Regions from separate parts of the Paenibacillus sp. 01T422 genome, predicted to be linked through region 1. Evidence: riboswitches for the same ligand, from Rfam matches in the RefSeq annotation. Region 1 holds a riboswitch; the other holds the start of a gene.
What was found. A riboswitch is a leader RNA that binds a small molecule or an ion and turns the genes downstream of it on or off. The one in region 1 is predicted to bind thiamine pyrophosphate.
Positions count from the first base shown of each region.

Region 2: it holds a riboswitch for thiamine pyrophosphate, as region 1 does, so the genes downstream of both, AC1DUA_RS02765 (ECF transporter S component) here and AC1DUA_RS09755 (DUF561 domain-containing protein) in region 1, are expected to answer to the same signal.

Region 1 is NZ_JBFTQB010000126.1:256-7,745, forward strand. Features, by position in the region: gene AC1DUA_RS09740 (thiazole synthase) at 161-928, opposite strand; gene thiS (sulfur carrier protein ThiS) at 935-1,138, opposite strand; gene thiO (glycine oxidase ThiO) at 1,122-2,309, opposite strand; gene AC1DUA_RS09755 (DUF561 domain-containing protein) at 2,293-2,943, opposite strand; TPP riboswitch at 3,088-3,186, opposite strand; gene AC1DUA_RS09760 (bile acid:sodium symporter family protein) at 3,347-4,330, shown strand; gene AC1DUA_RS09765 (FAD-dependent oxidoreductase) at 4,580-5,110, opposite strand; gene AC1DUA_RS09770 (FAD-dependent oxidoreductase) at 5,103-5,924, opposite strand; gene AC1DUA_RS09775 (hypothetical protein) at 6,113-6,799, shown strand; gene AC1DUA_RS09780 (YbjN domain-containing protein) at 7,341-7,490, opposite strand, start outside.
Region 2 is NZ_JBFTQB010000025.1:12,139-15,409, forward strand. Features, by position in the region: gene AC1DUA_RS02760 (ABC transporter ATP-binding protein) at 1-686, opposite strand, end outside; gene AC1DUA_RS02765 (ECF transporter S component) at 693-1,289, opposite strand; TPP riboswitch at 1,389-1,498, opposite strand; gene AC1DUA_RS02770 (methyl-accepting chemotaxis protein) at 1,572-3,017, opposite strand; gene AC1DUA_RS02775 (DUF3105 domain-containing protein) at 3,203-3,271, shown strand, end outside.

The sequences.
Region 1 (7,490 bases):
GGACTGGAGTAGCGCTATTGCTTTGATATGACCTATATCCGGCTAGAATAAGAGCAATAAAAATCTGCAAATAGCGACTCCTCAGTCCGTTAACTCCTTCTCATGCCGCCGAATAGTCGAAATAACGCCTGACAGGTCCGCAAGGAATTTCATCCCATCCCTAAACCCGGCTAAAACCATCCATCGGGCTGCTTGCGGAAGCATAACGCTTCTTCGGAATCCGTCCAGCCTCGAAGCCGGCACGTCCCGCTTCAATAGCGAGTTTCATGGCGTAGGCCATTTTAACAGGATCCTTAGCACCCGAAACCGCTGTATTCAGCAGCACGCCATCCGCACCCATCTCCATTGCCAGAGCAGCATCCGATGGAGCACCAATACCCGCATCGACGATGACTGGCACCGTTGCCTGTTCAATGATGAAGCTCAGGTTAAGCGGATTGATAATGCCTTGCCCTGTGCCAATTGGTGAAGCTCCCGGCATGATGGCATGCACGCCAAGTGCTTGCAGACGTTTCGCCAATAACACGTCATCCGACGTATATGGCAGCACGATGAAGCCCTCTTCCAGCAGCATTTCAGACGCTTTCAATGTTTCAACCGGGTCAGGCAGCAGCGTCATCTCATCACCAATGACTTCTACTTTAATCATGTCGCAAAGCCCGGATGCCTTCGCCAATTTGGCGATACGCACGGCTTCCTCTGCTGTCTTGGCTCCTGCCGTGTTCGGCAGTAACGTGAAGTTCGACACATCCAGCATGGACAAGAAATTCGGCTGGCTCGCCTCAAAAATATTCATCCGCCGCACCGCAAACGTCAAAATCTGCGACTCACTCACATCTACAGCCTGCTTCTGAATATCAAAATTCGGGAATTTGCCTGTGCCTAATAGTAATCTTGAACGAAACTCATATGGACCGATTTTTAACATGGTTAATTATCCCCCTCCAACAAAATGAACGATTTCGATTTGATGTCCTTCAGCTAATTCCGTTTTCATGTGAGCTTCTTTTTGTAAAATGTTGTGATTATGCTCGACAACGAGCATTTTCTCTTGCAGTTCAAAATGTGCAAGCAGTTCTTCAATGGTCCGAATCGTATCCGGAACCTCGACGCTTTGTCCGTTAATGTGCAGTTTCAATGCTGTGCAGCTCCTCTCCTTGTAGTCGCCCGCTTCCTCCCCGCTTGGGTGCTCCCGACAGATCGGGGCAGAAGGCATCCAATTCCGGCTGCAAGTTGCCCACATCCTCACCTGAAACAAGCTGAGCAATGACCTTCCCAGTAATTGGGCTGAGCAATATCCCATTGCGATAATGCCCGCAGGCCGTAAATAGCCCCTCATACGCTGGGACTTTGCCGATGTACGGCATGCCGTCTGGCGTCTGCGGACGCAGGCCTGACCAAGCTTTCTCCCACTCAGCTTCACCGATTGCAGGCATCAATTGCTTCGCTCTTGCCATCAGCTCTGTCAGTCCGGCCAGCGACACCTTGCGGTCGTAGCTGTTCGGCACAACCGTTGCTCCGACGAGCAGCCGTCCTCCCGCTTTGGGCACAATATAGCACCCTGGCGTGAACAGGGTCTTCTGCAGCTCACGCTTCTCGGTGAGAACCGAGAAGCACTCCCCCTTCACGGGATACACCGGAAGGTCGATCCCGCTGCCAGCGAGGAGCTGACCGCTCCACGTCCCGGCTGCCACGACAACGTGGTCGCTATGCAGCGGTCCCTCGCTCGTCATGACGCCGATGACGCGATCGCGCTCCGTCAGCAGCCCATGTACCTGGGCGAATTCTTGCAGCTTCGCCCCGAGCACACGCGCTGCCTGCGCGAATGCCGCCGCCAGCATCGGCGCCTCCACCTGCCCATCTTCGGGCAGGTACAGTGCTCCGCGCGTCGCCTTGCTCAGCGCGGGTTCGAGCTCTGCGGCTGCGGCTGCGCTCAGCCACTCCGCTCTTTCGCCCGCAGCGTGCTGGAGCTTCTCCCGCGCGCGCAGCTCTTGTTCCTGAGCGTCGCTGAGCGCGACGTTCAAGAGCCCTTCACGGACGAGACCGATGTCGATGCCCGTGAGGCTTACTAGTTCCCCGCTCAGTTCGGGGAACATCGCTCTGCTATGCCGGGCCCACTGGAACAGGGGCCCAGTGTCCTCCATCTCGGACTGCGCTCCGAGCATGCCGGCTGCGGCAGCCGAGGCCTCCGTCCCTAACCTGCTGCGCTCCAGCAGCGTGACGGACTGGCCTCGCTTCGCCAAGTGATAGGCGATGGAAGCGCCTATCACGCCTCCGCCAACGATGATAACGTCACTCGTATGCTTCATATCTCTCACCTCTGGTTTCTTCTAGCTGCAATTCTCGGATATAGGCTTTTACCGTTTCCACAGGATCAGCCGCCTCCCAAATGCCGCTCATCACTGCGATGCCAGAAGCTCCCGCAGCAAGTACAGACTTTACTCTAGCGGGTGTCATGCCACCGATTGCGATGACCGGAATCGTGACCTGCTCTGCAACATTCCGCAGTTGTTCGAGCCCTCTTGGCCCAACCCCCAACTTGGAATTCGTCGCAAAAATATGCCCATACAAGACGTAATCCGCCCCCTCCCGCTCGCGCTTCAGGGCTTCCTCTACGCTATGTACGGAGACTCCCGTTCGCTGCACGCTTTGGCTTTGACAGCTCTCTCTTATCGCCAATAGCGGCGGAGAGTTTTCGGGAAGGTGCAAACCTCCAAGTCCAGCAGCGGCTGCCATCCAAGGATAGCCGTTGACATAGAGGGTTTGGGCAGGTACACCCTTTTCCAACAAATACTGTACACCTATAAAAACTTCATCCATCGGTTTCGTTTTCTCGCGAATATGAATGGCAGTGACATAGGGATGAATCTGGACTGCAATCGCCGCCATATCCTTCCAAGCCAGCTTGCCGCTCGATATCACATGCAGCTCGCACTCGGACATTGAAGTCCGCCTCCTCACTTTTTGAACCGTTGTATCAATAGACAAGACACCCGGCAGCGCCAATCAGGACGCAAAAAAACCACTTTTCCTAAGAAAAGTGGTTGTAGGTTGCCCGCATAATAATCATGCAAAAATGAGGCGCCAAAAGTCCGGTTTCCACTTTCCTCCGCTGGTATGACCCAGTTCAGGTTCAAAGGGTTCAGATTGCTCTGTCTCAGCCTTGCGGCGCCCCTAGGGATACATTCGTATTCATTTGTTCATTATCATAACACGGTATCCAGTCGTTGGGAAATAGAAATTTCCATCTCATCTTAACCTAGTCACCCGGCCATATTGCTCTTATAATAGGGAGAACGCTTACCTCGGCCTTTATTACCCATTGTCAGGAAGGATGATCACCTAGATGCTCTCTCAATTGAATCGCCAACTGGAAAAAATCTTGCCCCTCATCACGCCAGTCAGCGTACTTATCGGTGTTTTGCTCGGCAGTCATTTATCCGGTTTTACCTTCTTATCGCCTTGGCTGTTTGCCTTTATGACGTTCTCGGGCAGCATAAGCTCCAGCTTCAAGGAATTTGTGAAAGTTATCGTCCAACCGCTTCCACTCATTACTACGCTGCTGATTTTGCATGTTGGTATGCCGCTGCTTGCCCTTGGGCTCGGGCACACTGTTTACAGCAATGAACCGTTAACTATCACAGGACTCATTCTGGCTGCAGCCATTCCAACAGGTATTACAAGCTTCGTGTGGGTCGCCATTTATCGCGGAAATATCGTGCTGACGCTCTCCATTATCCTCATGGATACCGTTCTTTCACCATTTGTTGTCCCTTATACACTCTCTGCGCTGGTCGGAACGAAAGTCCAGATGGACACTTTTGCCATGATGCAAGGTCTGTTCTTCATGATCGTCGTCCCCTCCTTACTGGGCATGCTGCTCAACCAATGGACGAAAGGCAGAGTTAAGGAGCAATGGAGCGGCCGTCTAGGTCCTTTTTCGAAAATATGCATGGGCATCGTTGTCGCTATTAATAGCTCCGTTATCGCGCCGTACTTGCGAGATTTTAATGCCAAGCTGCTTGGTTTGGCTGGATTTGTACTAGCTCTCGCTTCCCTAGGCTATATCCTGGGATGGATTGTCGCGAAGCTGATGAAGTGGGAGCAGGACGTTGTCGTGGCTCTTACGTTTAACAGTGGTATGCGGAATATTAGCGCTGGCGCCGTGCTTGCTGTAGCGTACTTTCCGCCGCCTGTGGCGATTCCTGTTGTGCTCGGGATGCTGTTCCAGCAGTCGCTGGCGTCGTTATTTGGCTTTCTTTTGAACAGAAGATACGCCCTGAAAAGTGATAGGCCTAATCTGACTGTGAATCGTGCCAAACAAGTTTAACTGGGGAGCTGCCTGCGCAGCTCCTTTTTTATATTTGGAAATAAAAGGAACTTATTGTTCATTCTTCAGTCTAATATTCTGGAGGTGAAGCGCATGCCATTGTTTAAAAAACAGGCTTCTTTTCGAACAGTACTCAGTAGCTATCTCAAAAGTCCTCTGATCTGGTTTTTCATTTTGACAGGAATATTGATTGTGCCTCTTCTAGGCTACCTAGTACTTTGGATATTAGTACTTGGAGAGTAACCGCCATTAAGGAAGCAATAGTTTCCCTATATTAAGTTGGTGGATTTGATCTTCAGTCAGATCTCCCATCTTATTTTTTGCTGTCACACCGTTCAGGACAATTCCATACTTATTTTTTAAGTATTCATGGATATCTTGCATCTCGTCTTGTGTTAATTTGCTTAATTCCCGCTCTCCTTTTAATTGCCCAAGCAGTATTCCTATAACTTCAGCTGCTAAAGAGGTATTGGCTTGAATGCGCGCACTGCCATAGGCCACAGATGAGGCTCCTACGTTTTTGCCTGCTAGAATGACGTTTGCAAATCCTTTGGGAATGAAAGACCGTAATGGCATGCCATATTTATCGGGGTCTCCGCTATGTTGCCCCCAAGTGTGACTCGCTGTTCCCTGGAGATCAATAGGGTAACCTCCAATGCTTACGTTATCCCAGAACATTTTGCCACTCATCAGGTCCGAAGCCTGCAAGACATATTCTGTTTGATAACGGTTATAATCACGAATGTACAAATAATCTGGAAAGCCATTCATTTCAGCCATTTAGCCCGCGAAGAAATACTTCCTTGCTGCTTGGGGTGAATGCTGCTCCGATCTTCCCAAAACCCCACGTAAATTTATCTGTCACCGTAGTGGTTGAACCATATTTATTTTCTATATCTTTTTTGGTTAGCCGATTCGTTTCGCTCTGGAACTTCTCCCAATCTACGTTGCGGAATTTCATCATAATCGTGGCTGCCATATGCTCTTGAGCTCCGCCGAATACAGTCTCAATGCCCGGAATCCGTTCCAATTCAAGGCCACCTATTAACGCGTTGAAATCCGTATTTTCTACCCAATAGTCAGCGCTAATGGTTTTTTCTAATCCTTCTTTTGTAAGATAGGTTATGGACTTTATTTTCTGAGTGCCTGTAACGGTATCCTTTACTCTATCAATGTTGGTTATAGAGACGCCAGATTCAAGTGGTATCCCCTTAATAAGTGAATTGAAATACTGCTCAAATTCATTTGCTTTTCTGATCTCACTATTTTTATAACGCTTAAAAAGCTCCTTAACTCTTCCTTGAAGCAACGAGTGATTTTGGTCATCGACCGGCTCATCCAGAAACTGCATCTGTCCTTGAATGAGCTGTCCTCCTGGATGCTCTCTTGGATCCAGAATAGTCACCGATAACCCTTCGTCGATTGCAGCCCTGGCTAGATAGGCTCCTTCTATTTCTGAACCAATCACAACAACATGTGCTTGGCTAGAACTACGATTCTCTTTTTCCACATGAACTTTCTCCTGATCACAGGCAGCTATAAATAATAGACAAGTAAAAAGCAAACCGATTTCTAATCCCTGATATTTTCTCATCGCTTCCTCCAAATACAAATTATGGATGCTTAATTAATGACGATCTCCTCGCCATAAAGTTCAATCTCATCACACTCAGCCATTTTTAAGCTAACTTTTATCTGCAATTCAGCTTCCCTTCTCTTTTTTTTCATAATTGCGCCGTACAATGAGGTGGAAGATCAAGGATAGGAGTGGTACATAGACATATGAAAATGAAACAAATAGCCGGCTTATGCATCCTAATTCCCGCGTTGCTCAGCGGTTGCGGCAATCAAGCTGCCCCTCAGTCAGCAGCAGCAAGCACAGCGCAGCCTCAACCGAGCGCGCAAGCTTCGGCAGACACGAAGCAGCAAGGACAGAATCGTCCCGCTATGAGTCAGGCGCAAAGACAGATGTTCAGCACCTTCCAAACGCTTCTTATGATGGACAAGGCTGACGGTCTTGCGATTACTAAGGAGCAGGCCCAAGTCATGCTGCCCGTTGCGCAGGATATCGAGACCAAGGCTGAGCTCAGCGACGAGAATAAAACGAAGCTCCTCGAAAAGCTGACGGACGCTCAGAAGAAATTCATCGACGACTCTGCGAACCGGATGGCTAATCGGGGGAATGGCGGCGGGAATGGACCAGGAGCTAGCGGCGGAAATCAAGGCGATGGCACGCGCGGGAATGGTGGCGGACAAAAAGGTGGCAAACCCGACGCCTCAGCTTCACCATCGGCTTCACCGAATGCAGCAGCCGGTTCAGACGGCACGGATGCTGGGAATCAGCCTCGCGAGAACGGCGGCAAAGCAGGCGGCAACCGTCCTGCCGGGGGCAATGGCTTTGGCAATGGCGCGCAAATGAAAGATCCGGGCAAGCAGCTTGTTGAGCTTTTGCAGGAGAGAGTGAAATAAAGCAGCGATTATGCTTTTGTGGAATTACAGAGCCTCTCGATTCATTGATGACAGTTTTGGATAGATGGAAAAACTACCGCTAATCTGCTTAGCTCAGTGGCAGGGAGCGAAATAGCGGTAGGAACTCCAGCTAATGGCCCCTGGCTGGATGAAAATGTGCTAGTTTAGCGAAATTAGCGGTAGAAAATCCATTTAATTGGACAAAAATGGAATAATTGAGGGAAATAGCTGTAGAAATTGGCGTTAAGTACGCGTAATCCCGGTTCCGGAGGGTGCTCCTTTAGTGGAACTACAAGCCGCTAATTATCCAAAAGGCCATCTTTGGGCAGATAAGTGGGAACTGTAGGCCTCTATTTGGTCGTTTTCTGGCTAAATACGCCATCCTGCGGGCAAATAAGACCCTGTAGTTCCGCTTAAGCAGGGAATGTGGTGATTTCGCACAAGTAGCGGCACCTAGTTCCCCAAAGGTTGATCCAAACAGAAAAAGGGCTTCCCGTCAGTAGATTTATCTACATTCGGGAAGCCCTTTTTCTGTTCATGTTTAACCTCTGAGTGCCTGAACAACCTGCTCGGCATCAGCCTCACCGCTGGCCACCAGCTCGACGTGATCGGCAAACATATCACACATATAAACGAACAAGCTCAAAATTTCCAGCACTTCTTCGCTGTCAAAAGGACGCGCAGCCGAAAT
Region 2 (3,271 bases), on a different contig from region 1:
AGCTGTTTCTTGTACCTTTCAAAGATGACTTGGGGTATACCATCAGCCAGTATCTCCCCGTTTGGAGAGATGACAATCAGACGGTCGATGAGATCGAGAATGCCGCTGATTTTATGCTCCACAATGACTAGGGTCTTGTCAGCGCTAATGGACCGGATCGTTTCCCAAACAAGCCCAGTGCCCTCTTCATCCAATAACGCCGTAGGCTCATCTAGAAAGAGCACTTCCGGCTCCAAAGCAAGAACACTTGCAATCGCCAATCGCTGCTTCATCCCCTGTGACAGTTGGTTGATTAAGGTATGAGCATCTTCCAGCTGCAACCCAACCAAGCTCAGATAATGCGCGATGCGCGCTGGCATTTCCTCACGGGGGACCTGCCTATTTTCCAGAACAAAAGCGATTTCCTCATCCACGTACGGCATGCAGAACTGAGCGTCTGGGTCTTGAAACACATACCCCCAGCGACTTGGCGTGACAAGCCTATCCGCCTTAAGCGGAATCTCGATAATATCGGGGACGATTCCGCTCAGCACTTGCAGCAGCGTCGATTTGCCGCAGCCGCTTGGCCCAAGCAGCAACACCTTCTCCCCTGGCATCACCGAAAAGGAAACCCCTTGAAATAACAGGGGAACCTCATCACCGGGATATTTTAACCGCAGATTGGTAACTCCGATTGCCTCGCTCATCACGCATTACCCCAGTACATCGTAATCCTTCTTTGAAACGGGACGAACTAAGTTAAGCACTCCCGTGCGAGCCAGTGCTTTAGCCAAGTAATAAGCGAATACGCCAGCGATGATGGCAGAGCCAGCAAGACGAAGCCCAATAAACAAGCAATAATTCCAAAAGGTTAGCTGATCAATATAGCCATAATATTTATCCACCAGCAGCGAAAGCGCTGCGGATGCGAAAGACGCAAGCACTGTTACACTCACATTCGCCCGACGATACAAGAAAAGCGCGAAAATCAGCTCTGCGCCAAGCCCTTGAAGAATGCCGTACGCAAGTGTCGATACCCCCCATGAACCTCCAAAAAGAGCTTCAATCGTCGCGGCTGCAACCTCAGCCAACAATGCTACGCCTGGCTTACGAATAACCAGAAAAGCAAATGTAGCCGCCATGAACCACATACCGTAGCTTAACTGTTCGGCATGAAGACCGATCGGTTTCAGAAGGTCATACATCGGACCCCATATGCGGTAAATCACCCCAAATACCGCCGCGATCACGATTGTGACCAAGATATCAGTCAATTTTAATCCTTTTGCCCCTGTTTCTTTTTGTGCCATTTCTTCTTCCCACTCCTTTTCTTAGATACAATTTGTCAAATGAGATAGGCGAACACGACAAAAAAAGCCTACCGGGATGCGGCAGGCATAAAATTAGTGCAGAATTTTGTGTGAATTCTCTACGCTGGCATTACCCAGATCAGATTAACGGTCAGTGGCATAGGGCCACTATCTCAGCCTGACTTCATCAAGCACCCGTGTTGCTATTCATTTGGCTTAACTGTAGCGGATTAACCGATATTTGGCAATGCCTTCAGAGAAATTATTTTTCGTTATTTTTCATTATTTTTCAATCAAAAGCTTTAGATCAAGGGTCAATCCGTACAACTGACGGATGCTGTCAACTATATCTTCCACCCGCTTCTGCTGCACTTCTGCGCTAGCAAGCACTTGCTGCACGGATGCGGCAGACTCTTCGGTTATCGCTGCCACGGATGTCATTTCCTCGGCAACCTTCTGGGAGGACATTTGCAATTGTTGATTCATGCGCTGCAAATTCTCTGCTTGCTCCATGACTTCAGAGGTATTCGTGTTAATAACTTCGAACAGCTGATCAACACTTTCGGCTGACTTTCTACCCGATTCTACTGCTATTTTGCCGACTGCCACTTTCTCTACTGCTGTTTCTACCTTTTGCTGAATAGAGCCCAGAATCTCTGAGATATCCGTTGAAGCAACGTGTGCGTTCATCGCAAGCTTCCGAATCTCGCCAGCAACCACGGCAAAACCTTTGCCATGTTCCCCAGCTCGAGCAGCCTCGATGGATGCATTGAGCGATAGCAGATTCGTTTGATTGGCAATGTCAGCAATCATTGTCACGATATTACCGATTTTCACATTTTCTTCATTCACTTCATTCATGATGTTCGACGTTTCCGTCACGATCACGGTAATATCCTTGATTTTATGCGTCAAATCTTCCATTTGATTCTTGCCTTCATTCGTCATGCGGGCTGTATCCCGGGATCTACTGCTCATCGTGTCCGATGCGGAAGAGGTCATCTCCACCGTCTCATTCACTTCTTGGATAGCCGTTGTAATGTCTGTAATGGAAGTTGCTTGAGATTCAATACCGATGGAGATCTCCTGGAAAGCCGCAACGACTTCTTCTGTGATTCTGCCGGTAACGGAGGCATTTTCATGAAGCGTATTACTGGAAGTTCCCAGCGTCTCTGTTGTCGTACGGACACCTGTCAGAACCTCTTCCGTCTTCATGCGTGACACCTCAGACTCTCGAGCGCTCTGGGCTACACGTCTCAATAATCTGCTTCCTATCTGACCTTGACCAATAAGCGCAACAATCGTTAGCACATAAAAAGCATTGATCGCAATGTAGTCAATTGGACCTGACAAGGTGGAAAAGAAGTAGTTCAAATTAATGATTCCGATCACGCCATTTAGTAACATCGGCCTATAATCCATATACAAGGAGACCAGTGCTAAACTTAAGTACAAGATAAGCATACTGGATAGTGTGGTATTATGCGTCATAAAGAAATATGAAATCACATTAAGCCCTATTGCAATGATATACTTGGTATATGTGACCCCGATTTTTCTCCAGATCAGCAACGTACAAATTAGCGCGATAGGCGCTCCAAAAGCCAGCAGTGTCGTTACAACTCCCATGGATTTATAGGAGGTTCCCACTCCTAACACCAAACATGCCCACAATAGCTTCACCATTAATCCATTTCTTTTATGTAGTTCCAGCATCTGTGCCGTCATCTGGTCATCCCTCCTCTTTTTCTACAAAAATAGACATTTTGTTACATGATTCAACATTAGCAAGGTAAATTCCTTCTTTTCCCATGCCGAAAACGTTATCTCTACATAGAAGTTGACTTCTTGTCCCCATCGAAACTACAATATGTAGTGTATGACGGATTATAATATAAAGGAGCTCATATCAAATGGACAATTCCACCATGCAGAACGGACTGGATATTACTGCAATTTTGCTTTATATAGGGGCAGCCCTT